One region of the Citrobacter sp. MNAZ 1397 genome, then DNA from elsewhere that is predicted to be linked to it. Evidence: predicted binding sites of a transcription regulator. Region 1 holds the regulator's gene; the other holds the start of a gene.

Region 1 (5,215 bases):
TGCAGACATTACCACCGTCAATAGAATATCAACTCACCGAACATGGCGGTCACGTGGGGTTTGTGGGCGGCACGTTACTGCGCCCGGAAATGTGGCTGGAAAAGCGCATCCCCGACTGGCTGCACACTTATCTGGAAAGCTAAATGATTATTCCCTGGCAGGATCTGGCGCCTGAGACGCTCGACAACCTGATTGAAAGCTTTGTCTTGCGTGAAGGCACCGATTATGGTGAACATGAGCGCTCACTCGAACAAAAGGTCGCCGATGTGAGACGGCAACTGAAAAACGGCGAAGCCGTGCTGGTGTGGTCAGAACTGCACGAAACCGTCAACATTATGCCGCGCTCGCAGTTTCACGAGTAACGCACTGACGGCTGGCTTCGTTTACAACAATGGGTTACTCAGGGAGCTGCTATGTCCGCTAAACATCCGGTTATTGCCGTAACAGGTTCCAGCGGTGCGGGAACCACTACCACCAGCCTCGCGTTTCGCAAAATCTTTGCTCAACTGAATTTGCATGCCGCCGAGGTCGAAGGTGACAGTTTTCACCGCTATACCCGCCCTGAGATGGACATGGCAATCCGTAAAGCCCGGGATTTAGGCCGACATATCAGCTATTTTGGCCCGGAAGCGAATGACTTCGGGCTGCTGGAACAGACGTTTATTGAGTACGGACAAACCGGTAAAGGCCAGGCGCGAAAATATCTGCATACCTATGATGAAGCCGTTCCCTGGAATCAGGTTCCCGGCACTTTCACCCCCTGGCAACCCTTGCCAGAGCCAACAGATGTGCTTTTTTATGAAGGGTTACACGGCGGCGTGGTGACGCCACAGCATGATGTCGCCCGCCATGTCGATCTGCTGGTGGGCGTGGTTCCGATCGTTAACCTTGAGTGGATTCAAAAGCTGGTGCGTGATACCAGTGAGCGCGGCCATTCCCGTGAGGCGGTAATGGATTCAGTGGTGCGTTCGATGGAAGATTATATCAACTTCCTTACTCCCCAGTTTTCCCGCACCCATATCAACTTCCAGCGTGTGCCGACGGTAGATACCTCCAACCCGTTCGCCGCTAAAGTGATCCCCTCGCTGGATGAAAGCCTGGTGGTTATTCATTTTCGTAATCTGGAAGGGATCGACTATCCCTGGTTGCTGGCAATGCTCCAGGGGTCATTCATTTCGCACATGAACACGCTGGTGGTGCCGGGCGGAAAAATGGGGCTGGCGATGGAGCTTATCATGACGCCGCTGGTACAGCGGCTGATGGAAGGGAAGAAGATTCAATAGCCTTCCGGCGGGACGCAACATCGGCTCCCGCCAGGGTATCCCGGCACGCAGCGCCACCGGGGAAAACGCCTGATGCGCTTCGCTTATCCGGCCTGCGTTCTCAGGCCTCAATCACTTCATACGAGTGCGTGATTTTCACCGCCTTCTCCAGCATTAATGCCACGGAGCAATATTTCTCAGCAGAGAGATCCACCGCACGCGATACAGCCGCTTCTTTCAGCTCTTTGCCGGTCACGATAAAGTGCAAATTGATATGCGTAAACAGACGCGGAGCCTCCTCGCGGCGCTCCGATGTCAGCTTCACTTCGCAGTCTTTCACATCGTGACGGCCTTTTTGCAAGATAGAGACAACATCGATAGCGCTGCATCCCCCCGCCGCCATCAGCACCATTTCCATCGGGCTGGGGGCTTTGTCGCCTGAGTTACCATCCATCAGGATCTGGTGCCCGGACGCAGACTCGCCAAGGAACGTTAAACCTTCTACCCATTTCACACGAGCTTGCATTTTTAATTCACTCCGGAGTTACAATTTTCTTTACAGATTACGCGTACATAAGAAAACGCGCAACGGAAGGCGACCTGCGTCAAGCTGAAGCGAGACACCAGGAGACAGGCGACAAAAGCTATGCTAAAACAATCGGGATGCTACAGTGATACATTGACGTTATGCATGTATGCAGAGGACATCACATATTACAGGCCGCAGGCATGTCTGACGGTCCACTTCCCAGGTATGGGGAAGATAGATTGCAACCCCGGACGCGATATGTGAATCCAGCGTCTGGAGCCAGCTTATAACAGAGGATAACCGCGCATGGTGCTTGGCAAACCGCAAACAGACCCGACTCTCGAATGGTTCTTGTCTCATTGCCACATTCATAAGTACCCGTCGAAGAGCACGCTGATTCACCAGGGTGAAAAAGCGGAAACGTTGTATTACATCGTCAAAGGCTCAGTGGCTGTGCTAATCAAGGATGAAGAAGGTAAAGAGATGATCCTCTCTTACCTTAACCAGGGAGATTTTATCGGTGAACTGGGTCTGTTCGAAGAGGGTCAGGAGCGTAGTGCATGGGTACGCGCCAAAACCGCTTGTGAAGTGGCCGAAATCTCCTACAAAAAATTCCGCCAGTTAATTCAGGTGAACCCGGATATCCTGATGCGTTTGTCTTCCCAGATGGCGCGTCGTCTGCAGGTCACCTCAGAAAAAGTCGGTAACCTCGCCTTCCTTGATGTGACAGGCCGTATCGCACAGACGCTGCTGAATCTGGCAAAACAGCCGGATGCAATGACCCACCCGGACGGTATGCAAATTAAAATTACCCGTCAGGAAATTGGTCAGATCGTCGGTTGCTCCCGCGAAACCGTTGGTCGTATCCTGAAAATGCTGGAAGATCAAAACCTGATCTCCGCGCACGGTAAAACCATCGTCGTGTACGGTACACGTTAATTCTCAAGCGGCGCATCGCCCTTAACGATGCGCCGTTTTTGTCTCTCTTCCCCATGTGGCGCAGGCTGATTTATCACCCCGAAATCAACTATGCACTGCGACAAACGCTGGTGTTATGCCTTCCTGTGGCTGTCGGACTCATTCTGGGCCATTTACAGCAGGGGCTGCTTTTCTCACTCGTTCCCGCCTGTTGCAATATTGCGGGTCTGGATACACCACACAAACGCTTTTTTAAACGTCTGATCATCGGCGGTTCGCTTTTTGCGGGTAGCAGCCTTGCAGTACAACTGCTTCTGGCGCAAGCGCTCCCCCTGCCGATCATTTTGACGGGTCTGACCCTTATCCTGGGCGTAACGGCAGAAATCAGCGCGCTTCACGGACGCCTGCTGCCCGCCTCGCTTATCGCCGCTATCTTCACGTTAAGCCTCGCCGGAAATATGCCTGTCTGGGAACCATTGCTGATTTATGGGTTCGGTACCCTGTGGTACGGCGCGTTTAACGCCTTCTGGTTCTGGCTATGGCGGGAGCAACCGCTACGTGAATCATTGAGCCTGCTGTATCGCCAGTTGGCGGACTATTGCGAAGCGAAATACAGCCTGCTGACGCAACATGTCGATCCAGAAAAAGCCCTCCCCCCGCTGCTGACACGTCAGCAAAAGGCGGTGGATATGATCAGCCAGTGTTATCAACAGTTGCATATGCTGGCGGCGAATAATAACAACGACTACAAGCGGTTACGCCGCGTTTTCCAGGTCGCTCTGGACTTACAGGAACACATTGCCGTTAGTCTGCATCAACCGCAGGAAGTCCAGGAACTGGTAGAACGCAGCCATGCCGAAGAGGTTATCCGCTGGAATGCGCAAACCGTTGCCGCGCGGTTACGGGTTATCGCCGATGATATTCTTTATCATCGCTACCCCAAACGCTTCAATATGGATAAACAAATTGGCGCGCTGGAGAAAATTGCCCGCCAGCACCCGGATAACCCGGTTGGGCAGTTTTGCGCCTGGCATTTCAGCCAGATAGCCCGTGTGCTGCGTACCCAGCGCCCGCTCTATATACGCGATCTGATGGCAGAGAAGCAGCGTCGCTTGCCCCTGATCCCGGCCCTCAAAAGTTATCTCTCGTTGAAATCTTCCGCCTTGCGTAATGCGGCACGCATTAGCGTCATGCTCAGTATTGCCAGCCTGATGGGCAGTGCGCTGCATCTTCCTAAACCCTACTGGATAATGATGACGGTAATGTTTGTTACGCAAAACGGGTATGGTGCGACACGGGTACGCATTCTGCACCGGGCGGCAGGCACCCTGGCCGGGTTGATCATTGCCGGCGCGACACTGCACTACCACGTACCGGAAGGTTTCACGTTGACCGCGATGCTGATCGTGACGCTGGTAAGCTATCTGATTATCCGCAAAAGCTACGGCTGGGCGATGGTGGGCTTTACCCTCACCGCGGTATATACGCTCCAGTTGCTCACCCTGAATGGCGACCAGTTTATCGTTGCCCGTCTTATCGATACGCTGATTGGCTGCCTGATTGCCTTTGGCGGTATGGTCTGGCTGTGGCCTCAATGGCAAAGCGGCCTGCTGCGAAAAAATGCTCATGACGCGCTGGAAACCTACCAGGACGCCATTCGTCTGATCCTGAGCGATGATCCTCAGCCGACTCCGCTGGCCTGGCAGCGCATGCGGGTAAACCAGGCGCACAATGCGCTCTTTAACTCGCTTAATCAGGCCATGCAGGAGCCTGGCTTTGATACGCGCTACCTGGCGGACATGAAACTGTGGGTCACGCACAGTCAGTTTATTGTCGAACATATTAATGCGATGACGACGCTGGCGCGGGAACACACTATGCTCACGCCGGATCTGGCACAGCGTTACCTGCAGTCATGCGAAATTGCCCTGCAACGTTGTCAGCAGCGTCTGGAGTATGATGGTCCGGGAAGTTCAGGGGATGTGAATATTCTGGAGGCGCCGGAGAGCATGACGCATGGCCCTATGAGCACGCTGGAACAACATCTGCAGCGGATCCTGGGGCATCTGAACACCATGCACACCATTTCGTCGGTGGCATGGCGTCAGCGTCCACATCACGGCATTTGGTTAACTCGCCGCTTGCGACCTTAAATGTTAATCACTTTGGCAACTGCTTTCGCGAAGCGCTGCATCCCTTCTTCGATATCACTCTCTTCAATGATAAGCGACGGCGCAAAACGCATCACATCAGGACCGGCATTAAGTACCATCAGCCCTTCATTCGCCGCAGCGTAGAGGAAATCGCGCGCGCGGCCTTTGTACTGCGGTTTCAGCTCCGCACCGACCAGCAGACCCATGCCGCGAATTTCGCTGAACAGGTCGTACTGCGCGTTGATGTCTTGCAGATGTTTGACGAACAGTTCGCGTTTCGTATTTACGCCATTTAAGACTTCTGGTGTATTGATAATATCGAATGCCGCACCGGCAACGGCACAGGCCAGCGG
Region 2 (5,215 bases), on a different contig from region 1:
TGCTCTGTTCACTCAATCGAAGCCATGCAAAAACGTGATTATGATCGCAGAGTTCAGGTATTTAACGCCTGAATCGCTCGCGCAATGTCCGGCGAGCTCTTAAGGGTGCGGATTTGTTCAAACAGTGAAATCGCGTCGACATACTCTTTGCGCAGATAGCCCAGCCACTGTTTGATGCGCGCCACGTGGTACATGCCAGTATCACCCTGCTTTTCCAGCCGCGTGTACTTTTGTAACAGCGAAACGACCTCGGGCCACGGCATACGCGGCGCGTTGTGTTTCACTACCCGGCTCAGGTTGGGCACGTTCAGCGCGCCGCGACCGATCATCACCGCATCGCAGCCGGTCGCCGCCATACAATCCTGGGCGCTCTGCCAGTCCCAAATCTCACCGTTCGCGACAACCGGAATGGTAAGTCGCTGGCGAATCTCACCAATGGCCTGCCAGTTAATCCGCTCGGCTTTATAGCCGTCTTCTTTTGTCCGCCCGTGAACCACCAGTTCAGACGCACCGGCCTGCTGAACAGCATCGGCAATTTCAAACCGCCGCGCTCCGCTATCCCAGCCGAGACGCACCTTTACGCTGACCGGCAGATGGGTGGGCACGGCCTCGCGCATGGCTTTCGCTCCGCGATAAATCAGCTCCGGATCTTTGAGCAGCGTGGCTCCTCCACCACTGCCATTCACCAGCTTCGACGGACAGCCACAGTTAAGATCGACACCCCATGAACCGAGTTGCACCGCGCGAGCCGCGTTTTCCGCCAGCCACTCGGGGTATTGTCCCAGCAATTGTACGCGAACCCGCGTACCGGAAGGGGTGCGACTTTGATGGTGCAGTTCAGGGCAGATGCGGTAAAACGATTTTGCCGGCAACAGCTGGTCAACCACGCGGACAAACTCGGTGATACAGTGATCGTAGTCGTTAACCTCGGTCAGCAGCTCGCGCACCAGCGAATCGAGCACACCTTCCATCGGCGCCAGTAATACACGCATACATTGCCCCTGAAAAAATGAGGCGACATAGTAGCGCCTCTGACTCAGGGAGGAAAGAGCGTTTCAAAACGCTCTTGCATCAGGCGGAACGCGGGTAGACGTCCGATGCCGGAAGGGTCAAACTCCCCTCGCCCAGGGGGCGCTGCATAATAACGATATCCAGCCAGCGGCCATGTTTGAAACCGACATTGTTCAGCGTGCCTGTCCGGATAAAACCCGCCCGCTGATGCAGACGCAGCGACCCCACATTTTCACTGTTGCCAACGACGGCAATGAGCTGGCGATAGCCGTGGTTTTCTGCCCATTCTATGGCTTTCGCCAGCAACGCTTTGCCTGCACCGCGCTGGCGAAATTGCTCATCGATATAGATAGAATCTTCCAGCGTGTAGCGATAGGCATAGCGCGTGCGATAGTGTGAAAGGTAGCAATAGCCTTTTACCATCCCCTCATCGAGGATAACAAACCACGGCAACCCGGCGCTGCGAGTCTTGTTCAAACGCGCCAGCATTTCGTCTTTGTCAGGCGCAGTGGTTTCAAATGAGGCGCTGCCATTCACCACATGCCAGGCGTATATTTGCTGCATTGCGCTAATATGCTGTTCTTCTGCTTCGATAATTTCCATTGTCCGGCTCCTGCTCAGGTATGTTGACAGGCTAGCCGTAACGCATAAGTCCAGACATAGCGCTGCGCTTATTACCCGTATAAGGAAAACTTTGGATGGCACACCTCAGTCTCGATCAATTGACGACCTACAGGCTGGTCATCGGCCGGGGCAGCTTTACTGCTGCAGCCGAAGCGCTGGGGATCTCCCAGCCTGCGGTCAGTTTGCAGATGCGCCAACTGGAGACCGCTTTGCAAACCCGCCTGATTGAACGTACTGGTCGCGGCGTTCGTCCGACACCGGCAGGGTTAACGTTACTGGCGCACTGCGAAGAAATTGAAAAAGCCGTCAGTGCTGCCGTGCAATCGGTCGCCATGCACAAGCTCGATATCAGCGGCACGGTTACCCTTGGCACAGGTGCTACGGTATGCATTCATTTTTTGCCAGCCCTATTGCAACAGTTGCGTAAAGACTATCCCCAACTGTCGGTTGGCGTCAGAACCGGCAATACGCAGGACATTGTTCGGGGCGTTGAGGAGAACAGTATCGACATAGGACTTGTTACCCTGCCCGCGATCAGCAGGAACCTGGACGTCACGCCAGTCATGGTCGATGAATTCGTTACCATCACAGCAAAACCGACCCTCGCTGAGTCTGAGGTAGAGACAGAAGAACTGCCGCTGATCGTTTTCGCTTCCGGGAGCAGCACACGCCAGCTTATTGACGGCTGGTTTCAGCGTGCCGGTAAGAATATGTCACCCGTGATGGAGCTCGGCAGTATTGAGGCGATAAAACGAATGGTGCGCGCAGGGCTCGGTTACAGCATTGTGCCGCGGATGTCGGTTACCCAGGCTGAGGATTGCGCAGGCTTAACCGTTGAGCCGCTGGTTCCTGCGCTGCACCGCACGCTTGGGCTGATTATGCGCCAGGATAAAGTCGTAGGTCGCGCAATGCGCGAAGTGATTCACCGCATCCAGGCGATACCCGCCGCAAAGAGTAAAGACAGTGTGTAATCCGCGAACGACAATCTTGTGGTAATGCCTGACGTTCCGGAATGGAATGTTTGGTATGCTCAGAATTCATGATGTGATCGGTAGCACATTTCCGACTTTAATTGTATGATGAATGCGTTTCATCAAGGGTATTCACCATGAGTAAATCACTGAACATTGTCTGGCAGTACCTTCGCGCATTTGTCCTGATATATGCATGTTTATACGCAGGAATTTATATCTCATCACTGCTGCCTATTACCATTCCCGGCAGCATCATCGGCATGTTAATCATGTTCGTCCTGCTGGCTTTGCAAATCCTGCCCGCCAAATGGGTTAATCCTGGCTGCTATGTGCTGATCCGCTACATGGCGCTCCTGTTTGTGCCGATTGGCGTGGGCGTTATGCAGTATTACGATATTCTGCGCGCGCAGTTTGGCCCGATAGTGGTCTCCTGTGCCGTCAGTACGGTGATTGTTTTTCTCGTGGTGAGCTGGACCACTCATCTGGCCCACGGCGAACGTAAGGTCATTGGCGAGAAAGGAAGTGAAGAATGATGGCGTATATCTGGTGGTCGCTGCCGTTAACGCTGGCGGTGTTCTTTGCCGCACGTAAGCTCTCCGCGCGTTTCAAGATGGCGCTGCTTAATCCCTTGCTGATTGCGATGCTGGTCATCATCCCGTTCCTGCTGGTCACCGGCATCCCCTATGACCACTACTTCCAGGGCAGCAAAATCCTTAATGATTTATTGCAACCCGCCGTGGTCGCCCTGGCATTTCCGCTTTATGAGCAATTACATCAGATTCGCGCGCGCTGGAAGTCCATCATTACTATCTGCTTTTTCGGCAGTATTGTGGCGATGGCGAGCGGAGCCGGTATTGCACTGCTGATGGGCGCATCGCCAGAGATTGCCGCCTCTATTCTGCCGAAATCGGTCACCACACCGATTGCCATGGCGGTGGGCGGCAGCATTGGCGGCATTCCGGCAATTAGCGCGGTTTGCGTGATTTTTGTCGGCGTACTGGGCGCGGTCTTCGGGCATACGCTGCTGGATGCCATGCGTATTCGCACAAAATCAGCTCGCGGCCTGGCGATGGGCACAGCATCTCACGCCCTGGGTACCGCGCGTTGTGCAGAGCTGGATTATCAGGAAGGCGCGTTCAGCTCACTGGCACTGGTTATTTGTGGGATTATTACGTCACTGATTGCGCCATTCCTGTTTCCCTTGATCCTCGCGATAGCGGGCTAAAATTTGCGATGTGTCGCGCATTTTTAATTTGAATTGCATACGTTGCATATACAGTGAGATGTTGATCACATATAAAGGCTAAACCGGCCCTTACACTACGATCCCATTACATTGTTATGAGGCAACGCCATGCATTCACGTTTTCACACTGCGTTTCCGACCCTTGCGGAGAATTTACAGGCCGCACTGGCACCGCTGCTGGCGGACGCGGATTTTCCCGCGATGTTAAGCGCAGAACAGGTATCGACTCTGCTTAACGCCACGGGGATGGACGAAGACGCATTGGCTTTCGCTCTGTTACCGTTAGCAGCAGCCTGTGCGCGTACTGAGCTTTCGCACTTTAATGTCGGCGCGATTGCTCGCGGCGTCAGCGGCACCTGGTATTTTGGCAGTAATATGGAATTTCTTGGTGCCACCATGCAGCAAACCGTCCATGCTGAGCAAAGCGCCATCAGCCACGCCTGGCAGCGCGGCGAAAAAGCGCTGGCCTCCATTACCGTTAATTACACCCCCTGTGGTCACTGTCGCCAGTTTATGAATGAACTGAACAGCGGCCTGACGCTTCGTATTAACTTACCGGGACGTACGCCGCATACCCTGGGTGATTATTTGCCGGATGCCTTCGGCCCTAAAGATCTTGAGATCAAAACCCTGCTACTTGATGACCAGGACCACGGGTTCACCCTGAGCGGAGATGCACTCTCTCAGGCGGCCATCGCAGCCGCTAACAAAAGCCATACGCCGTATACACAATCACCGTCAGGGGTGGCTATCGAGTGTCGCAATGGGCGCATTTTCAGCGGCAGCTATGCCGAAAATGCCGCGTTTAACCCGACATTGCCGCCGCTACAGGGCGCATTGAATCTGATGAGCCTTGCCGGGTACGACTACCCGGATATGCAGCGAGCGGTCCTCGCAGAAAAAGCCGATGCCCCTCTCACCCAATGGGACGCGACTGTCGCCACGTTGCGCGCTCTGGGTTGTCAGAACGTTGAGCGCATTTTGCTCGACTGATCCCTTAACTGCGGGCATTTTGCCCGCAGTGATGAAAAACCCCGCAATTGAACGCCCGTTTCTTGCGATTGCCGAACGGGTAAAGTAGCCTTGAGTGAAATTTAACCCTGTATCGAGTTTGTCCGCATGCTAAAGCGCTTTGTATACAGCCTGTTGGTCCTTATCGGCTTACTGCTGTTGTCTGCGCTCGGCTTAGACCGCTGGATGAGCTGGAAAACGGCCCCCTATATCTACGATGACCTGCAGGATTTGCCCTGGCGTCAGGTGGGGGTGGTGCTGGGCACGGCAAAATATTACCGCACTGGCGTGATTAATCAGTATTACCGGTATCGTATTCAGGGCGCGCTGAATGCCTACAACAGTGGCA

What was found. The regulator CRP, encoded in region 1, controls carbon source genes, mostly activating them, when cyclic AMP is high. The targets are predictions, from matches to a motif close to ATGTGANNNNNNTCACAT.
Region 2: L2097_RS02140 (CidA/LrgA family protein) is a predicted target of CRP. The motif match lies at 2,678-2,695, and genes of this name have one in related genera.

The regions. Positions count from the first base shown of each region.
Region 1 is NZ_JAKIVH010000003.1:421,564-426,778, reverse strand. It holds gene L2097_RS19195 (hydrolase) at 1-143, shown strand, start outside; gene L2097_RS19190 (YheU family protein) at 144-362, shown strand; gene L2097_RS19185 (phosphoribulokinase) at 414-1,283, shown strand; gene L2097_RS19180 (OsmC family protein) at 1,384-1,788, opposite strand; gene crp (cAMP-activated global transcriptional regulator CRP) at 2,098-2,730, shown strand; gene L2097_RS19170 (YccS/YhfK family putative transporter) at 2,784-4,862, shown strand; gene argD (bifunctional acetylornithine/succinyldiaminopimelate transaminase) at 4,859-5,215, opposite strand, start outside.
Region 2 is NZ_JAKIVH010000001.1:502,128-507,342, reverse strand. It holds gene dusC (tRNA dihydrouridine(16) synthase DusC) at 54-992, opposite strand; gene L2097_RS02150 (GNAT family N-acetyltransferase) at 1,072-1,614, opposite strand; gene L2097_RS02145 (LysR family transcriptional regulator) at 1,710-2,606, shown strand; gene L2097_RS02140 (CidA/LrgA family protein) at 2,744-3,142, shown strand; gene L2097_RS02135 (CidB/LrgB family autolysis modulator) at 3,139-3,834, shown strand; gene cdd (cytidine deaminase) at 3,964-4,848, shown strand; gene sanA (outer membrane permeability protein SanA) at 4,975-5,215, shown strand, end outside.